Regions from separate parts of the Streptomyces sp. NPDC126497 genome, predicted to be linked through region 2. Evidence: riboswitches for the same ligand, from Rfam matches in the RefSeq annotation. Region 2 holds a riboswitch; the other holds the start of a gene.
The links. Region 2 has a riboswitch for cobalamin ahead of ABTY20_RS23950 (SCO2321 family membrane protein). Riboswitches for the same ligand answer to the same signal wherever they lie in the genome.
Positions count from the first base shown of each region.

Region 1: linked by a shared signal. The riboswitch ahead of ABTY20_RS02535 (ribonucleoside-diphosphate reductase subunit alpha) and the one ahead of ABTY20_RS23950 (SCO2321 family membrane protein) in region 2 are both predicted to bind cobalamin.

Region 1 is NZ_JBEORT010000003.1:34,203-39,334, reverse strand. Features, by position in the region: gene ABTY20_RS02550 (DUF3311 domain-containing protein) at 1-75, shown strand, start outside; gene mctP (monocarboxylate uptake permease MctP) at 72-1,700, shown strand; gene ABTY20_RS02540 (GNAT family N-acetyltransferase) at 1,779-2,285, shown strand; cobalamin riboswitch at 2,298-2,462, shown strand; gene ABTY20_RS02535 (ribonucleoside-diphosphate reductase subunit alpha) at 2,627-4,948, shown strand; gene ABTY20_RS02530 (ribonucleotide-diphosphate reductase subunit beta) at 4,948-5,132, shown strand, end outside.
Region 2 is NZ_JBEORT010000064.1:21,873-27,004, reverse strand. Features, by position in the region: gene ABTY20_RS23960 (TetR family transcriptional regulator) at 89-772, shown strand; partial or broken gene ABTY20_RS23955 (glycoside hydrolase family 10 protein) at 1,009-2,372, shown strand; cobalamin riboswitch at 2,470-2,608, shown strand; gene ABTY20_RS23950 (SCO2321 family membrane protein) at 2,717-3,946, shown strand; gene ABTY20_RS23945 (SCO2322 family protein) at 3,943-4,581, shown strand; gene ABTY20_RS23940 (energy-coupling factor transporter transmembrane component T) at 4,574-5,132, shown strand, end outside.

The DNA of each region.
Region 1 (5,132 bases), on a different contig from region 2:
ACGATGGTCGCGTACAAGCTCTGGCAGCGTGACCAGCGCGCCCGCTCGGCCGCGAAGGGCGGTGCGGCGCGGTGAACGACGGTGTGAACGGCGTGGCGCTCGCCGTCTTCGTCTTCTTCTTCCTGCTGGTCACGGCGATGGGCTTCATGGCCTCGCGCTGGCGCAGGGCCGAGAACGAGCACAGCCTCGACGAGTGGGGCCTGGGCGGGCGGTCCTTCGGGACCTGGGTGACCTGGTTCCTGCTCGGCGGCGACCTGTACACCGCGTACACCTTCGTGGCCGTGCCGGCGGCGATCTACGCGGCGGGCGCGGCCGGCTTCTTCGCGGTGCCGTACACGATCCTGGTGTACCCGCTGATCTTCACCTTCCTGCCCCGGCTGTGGTCGGTGTCGCACCGGCACGGCTATGTGACGACGTCCGACTTCGTGCGCGGCCGGTTCGGCTCCAAGGGGCTGTCGCTGGCCGTCGCGGTCACCGGCATCCTGGCGACGATGCCGTACATCGCGCTCCAGCTGGTCGGCATCCAGGCCGTGCTGGACGTGATGGGCGTCGGCGGCGGCGAGGACACCAACTGGTTCGTCAAGGACCTGCCGCTGCTGATCGCCTTCGGCGTGCTGGCGGCGTACACGTACTCGTCGGGCCTGCGGGCGCCCGCGCTGATCGCGTTCGTCAAGGACACGCTGATCTACGTCGTCATCGCGGTGGCGATCATCTACATCCCGATCAAACTGGGCGGCTTCGACGAGATCTTCGCCAAGGCGGGCGAGGCGTACGGCCAGACCAACCCGGCCACGGGCGCACCGCGCGGTGCGACGGTGCCGGGCGAGGCGGGCCAGTGGACGTACGCCACGCTGGCGCTGGGCTCGGCGCTCGCGCTGTTCATGTACCCGCACTCGATCACGGCCACGCTGTCCTCGCGCAGCCGTGAGGTGATCCGCCGCAACACCACGATCCTGCCGCTGTACTCCCTGATGCTGGGCCTGCTGGCGCTGCTCGGCTTCATGGCGATCGCGGCCGGGGTCAAGGTCAGCAACGGCCAGCTGGCGATCCCCCAGCTCTTCGAGAACATGTTCCCGGACTGGTTCGCGGGCGTGGCCTTCGCAGCCATCGGCATCGGCGCGCTGGTGCCGGCGGCGATCATGTCGATCGCGGCGGCGAACCTCTTCACCCGCAACATCTACAAGGACTTCATCAAGCCGGACGCGACGCCGAAGCAGGAGACCCAGGTCTCCAAGATCGTGTCCCTGCTGGTGAAGGTGGGCGCCCTCGCCTTCGTCCTGACCATGGACAAGACGGTCGCGATCAACTTCCAGCTGCTGGGCGGCATCTGGATCCTGCAGACCTTCCCGGCGCTGGTGGGCGGTCTGTTCACCCGCTGGTTCCACCGCTGGGCGCTGATCGGCGGCTGGGCGGTCGGCATGGTCTACGGCACGGTCGCCGCGTACGGGGTGGCCTCGCCGACGCAGAAGCACTTCGGCGGGTCGTCGAAGGAGATCCCGGGCATCGGCGAGATCGGCTACATCGGTCTCACCGCGTTCGTGCTCAACGTCCTGGTCACGGTCGTCCTGACCTTCGTCCTTCGGGCCCTCAAGGCACCCGAGGGCATCGACCAGACCAAGCCGGAGGACTACACGGCGGACGCGGGCGACCCCGGTGTCCAGGTGGAGCTCCCGCCGGCCACGGCGGGCAGCAGCCACTGACGCCGTGGCCGCACCGGAGGACGGGCCGCCGGAGGAATCCGGCGGCCCGTCGTCGTACCCGTCCGGCACACTCCCCCCATGGACATCGTCATCCGGCCGGTGGAACCCGGCGAGCACGAGGAACTCGGTGAGATCACCGCGCAGGCCTATCTGCTGGACGGGCTGCTCGACTTCGGGGAGGACGACGCGTACCTCGGTGAGCTCGGGAACGTGGCGAAGCGGGCGGCCACCGCCGAGGTGCTGGTCGCCGTGGAGAACGGGGCGCTGCTCGGCGGGGTGACCTTCGTGCCGGGCCCCGGTCCGATGGCCGACCTGGCGGGGCCGGGCGAGGCGGAGATCCGGATGCTCGCGGTCGCCCGCACGGGACGGGGCAGGGGCGCCGGGGAGGCCCTGGTGCGTGCCTGTGTCGACCGGGCACGGGCCACCGAGGGCTGCGTACGGATCGTGCTGTCGACCCAGCGCACCATGTACTCCGCCCACCGCGTCTACGAGCGGCTGGGGTTCACCCGCACCCCGGAGCGCGACTGGAACCCGCTGCCGGAGCTGGACGACATCATGCTCCTCACCTATGAGTTGACGCTCTGAAACCAACGCGACACAAGATATGGGGTTGTCGGCGACGCCTGGCACAAGATGTATGCTCGTGCTCGCTGTCGCCGCAGGGGAATCCGGTGTGAATCCGGAACTGTCCCGCAACGGTGTACCCATGCCCGCGTGCGCGTGGGCGTCAGTCCGAGGACCTGCCGACAGTGCGCCCGGCCGTCCGGTCCGGGTGCCTGGACGTCCGGGCCTCGCGGAATGGGCCGGCGGACGCGACGCCCGTGTGCGTTCGTGTACTGCCCCCTGCGCTCTTCGAGGCCCCCGTGCCGAGCGAGGGAGAGCCCCACGTGACCATCGCGCCAGCCGATCCGGCCTCAGCGAGCGACATGACCGAGGAGAGCGGCGGCCCCGGTGCCGCGCTGCTGCGGACCCTGACCGAGCTGACCGCCGACCTGCCCGACGCCGACCCCGGCCGGGTCGCCGCCGCCGCGCTGCGCGGCCGGTCCGCGGCGGCCGACGAGGCGGAGCTGCGGGAACTCGCCACCGAGGCGGCGGCCGGGCTCATCTCGGAGGACCCGGCCTACTCCCGGCTCGCCGCGCGGCTGCTGACCATCGGCATCCGCGCCGAGGCCGCCTCGCAGGGCGTCACCTCGTTCACCGGCTCCGTCGCGACCGGGCACCGCGAGGGGCTGATCGCCGACCGGACCGCCGGATTCGTCCGGCTGCACGCCGCCCGCCTGGACGCGCTGGTCGACCCCCGGGCCGACGACCGCTTCGGCTACTTCGGCCTGCGCACCCTGTACAGCCGCTACCTGCTGCGGCACCCGCTCACCCGCAAGGTCGTCGAGACGCCCCAGCACTTCCTGCTGCGGGTGGCCTGCGGCCTCGCCGAGGACGACAGCACCCGCGCGGTGGACGAGGTCGCCGCGCTGTACGGGCTGATGAGCCGGCTGGACTACCTGCCCTCCTCCCCCACGCTGTTCAACTCCGGCACCCGGCACCCGCAGATGTCCTCCTGCTACCTGCTGGACTCCCCCAGGGACGAGCTGGACTCGATCTACGACCGCTACCACCAGGTCGCCCGCCTCTCCAAGCACGCCGGCGGCATCGGCCTGTCCTACTCCCGCGTCCGCGCCCGGGGGTCGCTGATCCGCGGCACCAACGGGCACTCCAACGGCATCGTCCCGTTCCTCAAGACGCTGGACGCCTCGGTCGCCGCCGTGAACCAGGGCGGCAGGCGCAAGGGGGCGGCGGCGGTCTACCTGGAGACCTGGCACTCCGACGTCGAGGAGTTCCTGGAGCTGCGCGACAACACCGGTGAGGACGCCCGTCGCACGCACAACCTGAACCTCGCGCACTGGGTGCCGGACGAGTTCATGCGCCGGGTGGACGCCGACGGGCCGTGGTCGCTGTTCTCCCCGGCGGACGTGCCCGAACTGGTCGACCTGTGGGGCGAGGAGTTCGACGCGGCCTACCGGGCCGCCGAGGCGAGGGGCCTGGCGAGGAAGACCCTCCCGGCCCGTGAGCTGTACGGCCGCATGATGCGCACCCTCGCACAGACCGGCAACGGCTGGATGACCTTCAAGGACGCCGCCAACCGCACGGCGAACCAGACCGCCGAGCCGGGCCACGTCATCCACTCCTCCAACCTCTGCACGGAGATCCTGGAGGTCACCGACGACGGGGAGACGGCGGTCTGCAACCTGGGGTCGGTCAACCTCGGCGCCTTCGTGGCGGACGGGGACGTCGACTGGGAACGCCTGGACGAGACCGTGCGCACGGCCGTGACGTTCCTGGACCGGGTCGTCGACATCAACTTCTACCCGACCGAACAGGCGGGCCGTTCCAACGCCCGCTGGCGCCCCGTCGGTCTCGGCGCCATGGGCCTGCAGGACGTCTTCTTCAAGCTGCGGCTGCCCTTCGACTCCCCGGAGGCGAAGGCGCTGTCCACGCGGATCGCCGAACGGATCATGCTCGCCGCGTACGAGACCTCCGCCGGCCTCGCCGAGCGCAGCGGCCCGCTCCCGGCCTGGGAGAAGACCCGTACCGCCCGGGGCGTGCTGCACCCCGACCACTACGACGCCGAGCTCACCTGGCCGGAGCGCTGGGCGGCGCTGCGGACGCGGATCGCGGCCACCGGGATGCGCAACTCGCTGCTGCTGGCGATCGCGCCCACCGCCACCATCGCCTCGATCGCGGGCGTGTACGAGTGCATCGAGCCGCAGGTGTCCAACCTGTTCAAGCGCGAGACGCTGTCCGGGGAGTTCCTCCAGGTCAATTCGTACCTGGTGGACGACCTGAAGCGGCTCGGGGTGTGGGACGCGCGCACCCGTGAGGCGCTGCGCGAGGCGGGCGGCTCGGTGCAGGACTTCGCGTGGATCCCCGAGGAGGTGCGCCGGCTGTACCGCACGGCGTGGGAGATCCCGCAGCGCGGTCTGATCGACATGGCCGCCGCCCGCACCCCGTTCCTGGACCAGGCGCAGTCGCTCAACCTGTTCCTGGAGACGCCGACCATCGGCAAGCTCTCCTCGATGTACGTCTACGCCTGGAAGCAGGGCCTGAAGACCACGTACTACCTGCGCTCCCGCCCGGCCACCCGGATCGCCCGTGCGGCGGCCCGGACCACCGTCCCCGTTCAGCAGGCGGCCGACCCCGAGGCCGTCGCCTGCTCCCTGGAAAACCCCGAGTCCTGCGAGGCCTGCCAGTGATGACGACGAAGAACCTGCTCGACCCCGGCTTCGAGCTGACCCTCCGCCCCATGCGCTACCCCGACTTCTACGAGCGCTACCGGGACGCCATCAAGAACACCTGGCACGTGGAGGAGGTCGACCTCCACTCGGACGTGGCCGACCTCGCGAAGCTCAGCCCCGAGGAGCAGCACCTGATCGGCCG
Region 2 (5,132 bases):
AGCAGTGGATCAGGTGATTCACGCCACGACGGACGGCGTGCCATGCTGTCCGATCATCCACCCTCACCGACTGTCACGGACGGGACCCATGCCTACCGAAGCCAACAGGGACGAGGCGGCCGGGGCAGCCACGGCGGGCAAGGCGGCCACCGGGGCCGGGACCGCGCGCTCCGGCGGCTCCTCGCCGCTCACCGAGCGCCAGGAGGCGCGCCGGCGCCGCATCCTGCGGGCGTGCGCGCAGCTGGCCGGCCGGGGCGGCTTCGACGCGGTGCAGATGCGTGAGGTCGCGGAGTCCTCGCAGGTGGCGCTCGGCACGCTGTACCGCTACTTCCCGTCCAAGGTCCATCTGCTGGTCGCCACCATGCAGGACCAGCTGGAGACCCTGCACGGCACGCTGCGGAGGAGGCCGCCGTCCGGCGAGACCCCGGCCGAGCGGGTCGCGGAGACCCTGATGCGGGCGTTCCGCGCGCTCCAGCGGGAGCCGCACCTGGCCGACGCGATGGTGCGGGCCCTGACGTTCGCGGACCGCAGCGCGAGCCCGGAGGTCGACCAGGTCTCCCGGCAGACCACGGCGATCATCCTGGACGCCATGGAGCTCACCGATCCCACGCCCGGGCAGCTCTCGGCCGTCCGGGTCATCGAGCACACCTGGCACTCGGCCCTGATCACCTGGCTCTCGGGGCGCGCCTCCATCGCCCAGGTCGGGATCGACATAGAGACGGCGTGCCGCCTGGTGGACCTGACGGCGCCGCAGCCCACGGACACCCCCTGACGAAACTTTCGAATCCTTTCCGTCCGCGCCGACGGCATCCCCCTCACCGGCATCCCGCCCTCCTTGCCGAGTCCCCCTCCTGGTCCCTTCCTACGCGGACGGTTGACCGCCCCCCACGGCGTCCGTATCGTCGCCGCAGAAATTCGGAGCCGAGTCCGAAACTTTCGGTCCACCGCACGGCAGCAATCCCGCCCATCCGCAGCACGGGACCCCACCGGAGAAGGGATGACATGGGCATGATCGAAAAGCGAACGGGAGCGGGAGCCGGAGGCGACGGCCCCGCACGACGCGGCCGGCCGCGCGCCGCCCTCGGCGCCACCACCGCCCTGCTCACCGCCACCGCGCTCGCCGCGCTCCCCCAGACCACCGCCCACGCCGCCGACACCCTGGGCGCGGCGGCGGCCGAGAAGGGCCGCTACTTCGGCGCCGCCGTGGCCGCGAACCGCCTCGGCGAGGCGCCGTACACCGCCACCCTCGACCGCGAGTTCAACTCGGTGACGCCCGAGAACGAGATGAAGTGGGACGCCGTCGAACCGCGCCGCGGCACCTTCCTCTTCAGCCGCGCCGACCAGATCGTGGACCACGCCCGGAGCAAGGGCATGAAGGTCCGCGGACACACCCTGGTCTGGCACTCGCAGCTGCCGAGCTGGGTCTCCGGACTCGGCGCGAGCCAGCTCCGGTCGGCCATGAACAACCACATCACGCAGGTCATGACCCACTACAAGGGCGAGATCCACTCCTGGGACGTGGTCAACGAGGCGTTCCAGGACGGCGACAGCGGCGCCCGGCGCAACTCGCCCTTCCAGAGCAAGCTCGGCAACGGCTTCATCGAGGAGGCCTTCCGCACGGCCCGCGCGGCCGACCCGGACGCCAAGCTCTGCTACAACGACTACAACACCGACGGCGTCAACGCGAAGAGCGACGCCGTCTACGCCATGGTCAAGGACTTCACGTCCCGCGGCGTGCCGATCGACTGCGTCGGCTTCCAGTCCCACTTCAACCCCAACTCCCCGGTCCCCTCCGACTACCGGGCCAACCTGCAGCGCTTCGCCGACCTCGGCGTCGACGTGCAGATCACCGAACTGGACATCGTGGGCTCGGGCCAGGCCCAGGCCACCGACTACGGCGACGTCACGAAGGCCTGCCTCGCGGTGACGCGCTGCACCGGCATCACGGTGTGGGGCATCCCGGACAAGTACGCGGGGTGGCCGAGCGGCACTCCCCTGCTGTTCGACAACAACTACGGCAAGAAGCCCGCGTACGACGCCGTGCTGAGCGCCCTCGGCGGCGGCCCGGACGCGCCTGCGCCGCCACCTGCACCACGGCGGAGCAGTGGAGCGGCGGCTGCAACGGCAAGGTGACGACCACGGCCGGCAGCGCGCCGATCACCGCCTGGAGCGTGGACGTCACCATGACCGCCCCGCAGAAGGTCCTCTCCGTCTGGAACGGCTCACCCGCCTGGGACGGCGGCGGCACCGTCATGACGGTGTGCTCCGGCCGGAACGGCTCCCTCGCGGCCGGGGCCTCCACCAGCTTCGGCTTCACCGTGAACGGCGGCGCCGCACCCCCGCCGCAGGTCGGCGCCCGCACGGCCTCCTGACCCGCCCCGTCCCGCCCGCCCCCGCACCCCGCTCCGGGGCGCGGGGGCGGTGCGCGTTCCACGTGACCTCACTCACCGAAGCCGCCCCCGGCCTCTTCCCTACGGGCGGGTAGAGTGTCGGCGTCGTCATCACACCGTACGGGGGGAAGCCGGTGCAATTCCGGCGCTGACCCGCAACCGTGAACCGTCCGCAGGGACGGTGAGCCGGACTGCCCCGCACGGTTCGTGACCGGCTCACGTGCCCGGCAGCCCGCCGGCGCACGGGCACCGTCGAGGTATGCGGAGCCGAGCCACCGGGGTGTCCCGCGCCGCCCGGCTCCCCGCAGGGAAGGCACCCGCCGATCATGAACGTCCGCAGCAGCGCGGCGGCCCTGGCCGCCGTCGCCGTGATCGGCGCCGCCACTCCGGCCGCCGCCGACACCACCCCCTCCCCGTCGCCGTCCCGGGCGCTCCCCTCCGCCCTGTACGGCGACGGCGACCCGCAGTACGACGGCGTCTGGCGCCAGTCGCTCGCCCTGCTCGCCCAGCACACGGCCGGCGTCGAGCCGGCGAAGGCGGCCGTCGACTGGCTCACCGGACAGCAGTGCGCCGACGGCTCCTTCGCCCCGTACCGCGCCGACACCGCGAAGGCGTGCGACGCGAAGACGACGGTCGACACCAACCAGACCGCCGCCGCCGTCCAGGCCCTCGCCGCGCTCGGCGGCCACGACGACGTCACGAAGAAGGCCGTCGGCTGGCTGAAGTCCGCGCAGAACGAGGACGGCGGCTGGGGCTACACCGCGGGCGGCGCCAGCGACACCAACTCCACCTCCGTCGTCATCGGCGCGCTCGCCGCCGCCGGCGAGGAGCCGGCCGAGGTGAAGAAGGACGGCAAGTCCCCCCACGACGCCCTGCTGGGGCTGGCGCTGCCCTGCGAGGGCGACGGCGCGGGAGCGTTCGCCTTCCAGCCGGACAAGAAGGGCGGGCTGGTCGCCAACGCGGACGCGACGGCGGCGGGCGTGCTCGGCTCGCTCGGCGCGGGCCTGGTCGTCGAGCCCGGCGGGGGCGAGGCGGCGGAGGACGCCGCCTGCGAGGAGGCCGACACCCCGCAGCGGGCCGCCGCCAACGGTGCCGCCCACCTCGCGGACGCCCTCGCGAGGACCGGCCACCTCACCTCCGCCCTCGCCGGCGCCGAGGACCAGCCCGACTACGGCAACACCGCCGACGCGGTGGTCGCGCTCGCCGCCCAGGGCGCCGACGAGCAGGCGAAGAAGTCCCTGGCCTGGCTGGAGAAGAACGCCGCCGGCTGGGCGGAGCAGAGCGGCCCCGCCGCCTACGCCCAGCTCATCTTCGCGGCCCACGCGACCGGCGCCGACCCGCGCGACTTCGGCGGCACGGACCTGGTGGAGCGGCTGGGCGCGACCGGCCCGGCCGCCCAGGAGAAGACGACCGGGGCGAAGAGCGAGGACGGGGACGACGTGAAGGAGGAGCAGGGCTCCGGCTTCGGCGTCTGGTGGTTCGTCGGCGTCTGCCTGGTCGCCGGCATCGGCATCGGCTTCCTGATCAGCGGCCGCGCGAAGCGGCAGCAGCCGTGATCCGCCGGGCCGCCGTCCTGCTCCTGGCGGCGCTCCTGCCCCTGCTGGCGGGCGCGGGCCAGGCGCAGGCCACCGGCTACCGCTACTGGTCCTTCTGGGAGCAGGACGGCACGGCGTGGACGTACGCCACCCAGGGTCCGTCCCTCGCCCGGCCCGCCGACGGCGACGTCCACGGCTTCCGCTTCTCCGTCAGCGAGGACTCCGCCGACGCGGCGGAGCCGCGCGGCACCGCCGACTTCGACACCATCTGCGCGAAGACCCCGGCGGCCGACGGCGAGAAGCGCGTGGCCCTGGTCGTCGACTTCGGCACCTCCGCCGACGCCCCGTCCGGCGAGACCCCGCCGGCCGGGCGCACGGCCTGCGCCCGGGTCCCCGAGGACGCCACCACCGCCGAGGCCCTGGCCTCGGTCGCGAAGCCGCTCCGCTACGACGCCAACGCCCTGCTGTGCGCGATAGCGGGCTACCCGGAGAAGGGCTGCGGCGAGCAGGTCTCCACGGACGAGGACCCCGCGCCCGCGGAGGAGAAGACCGGGTCGGACGACTCGGACGGCCCGTCGGTCGGCCTGGCCGCCGGAATCGCCGTGGTCGCCCTCCTCGCGGCGGCAGCGATCCGGCAGGCCCGCCGCCGTGCGTAACGCGCCCGACCGCGGGCACGACCACCCGCACGACCGCGGACGGTCGTGCCGCCGGGCCGAGGGGGCTCCCCCCGCTCGAGCGAGGTCGAGAGGGGGGGAGGGCGGGCGCGTCGGCACCCCGGAAGCGCCGGCGAGCGCCCCCGCCCCCGCCCGGCACACGCACCGCACCCCGCTCCACCCCGGCGCCTGGTGGCTCTGGGCCCTGGCCCTCGGCACCGCGGCCACCCGCACCACCAACCCCCTCCTCCTCGCCCTCCTCCTCACCGTCTCCGCCTACGTCGTGGCGGCCCGCCGCCCCCACGCCCCCTGGTCCCGCTCCTACGGCGCCTTCGTCAAGCTCGCCCTCGCCGTCCTCCTCGTCCGCCTCGCCTTCGCCGTGCTCCTCGGCTCCCCCATCCCCGGCACGCACGTGCTCGTGCGCCTCCCCGAAGTCCCCCTCCCCCACTGGGCCCAGGGCATCCGCCTGGGCGGCGAGGTCACCGCCGAGGCCCTCACCTTCGCCTTCTACGACGCCCTCCGCCTCGCCACCCTGCTCGTCTGCGTGGGCGCCG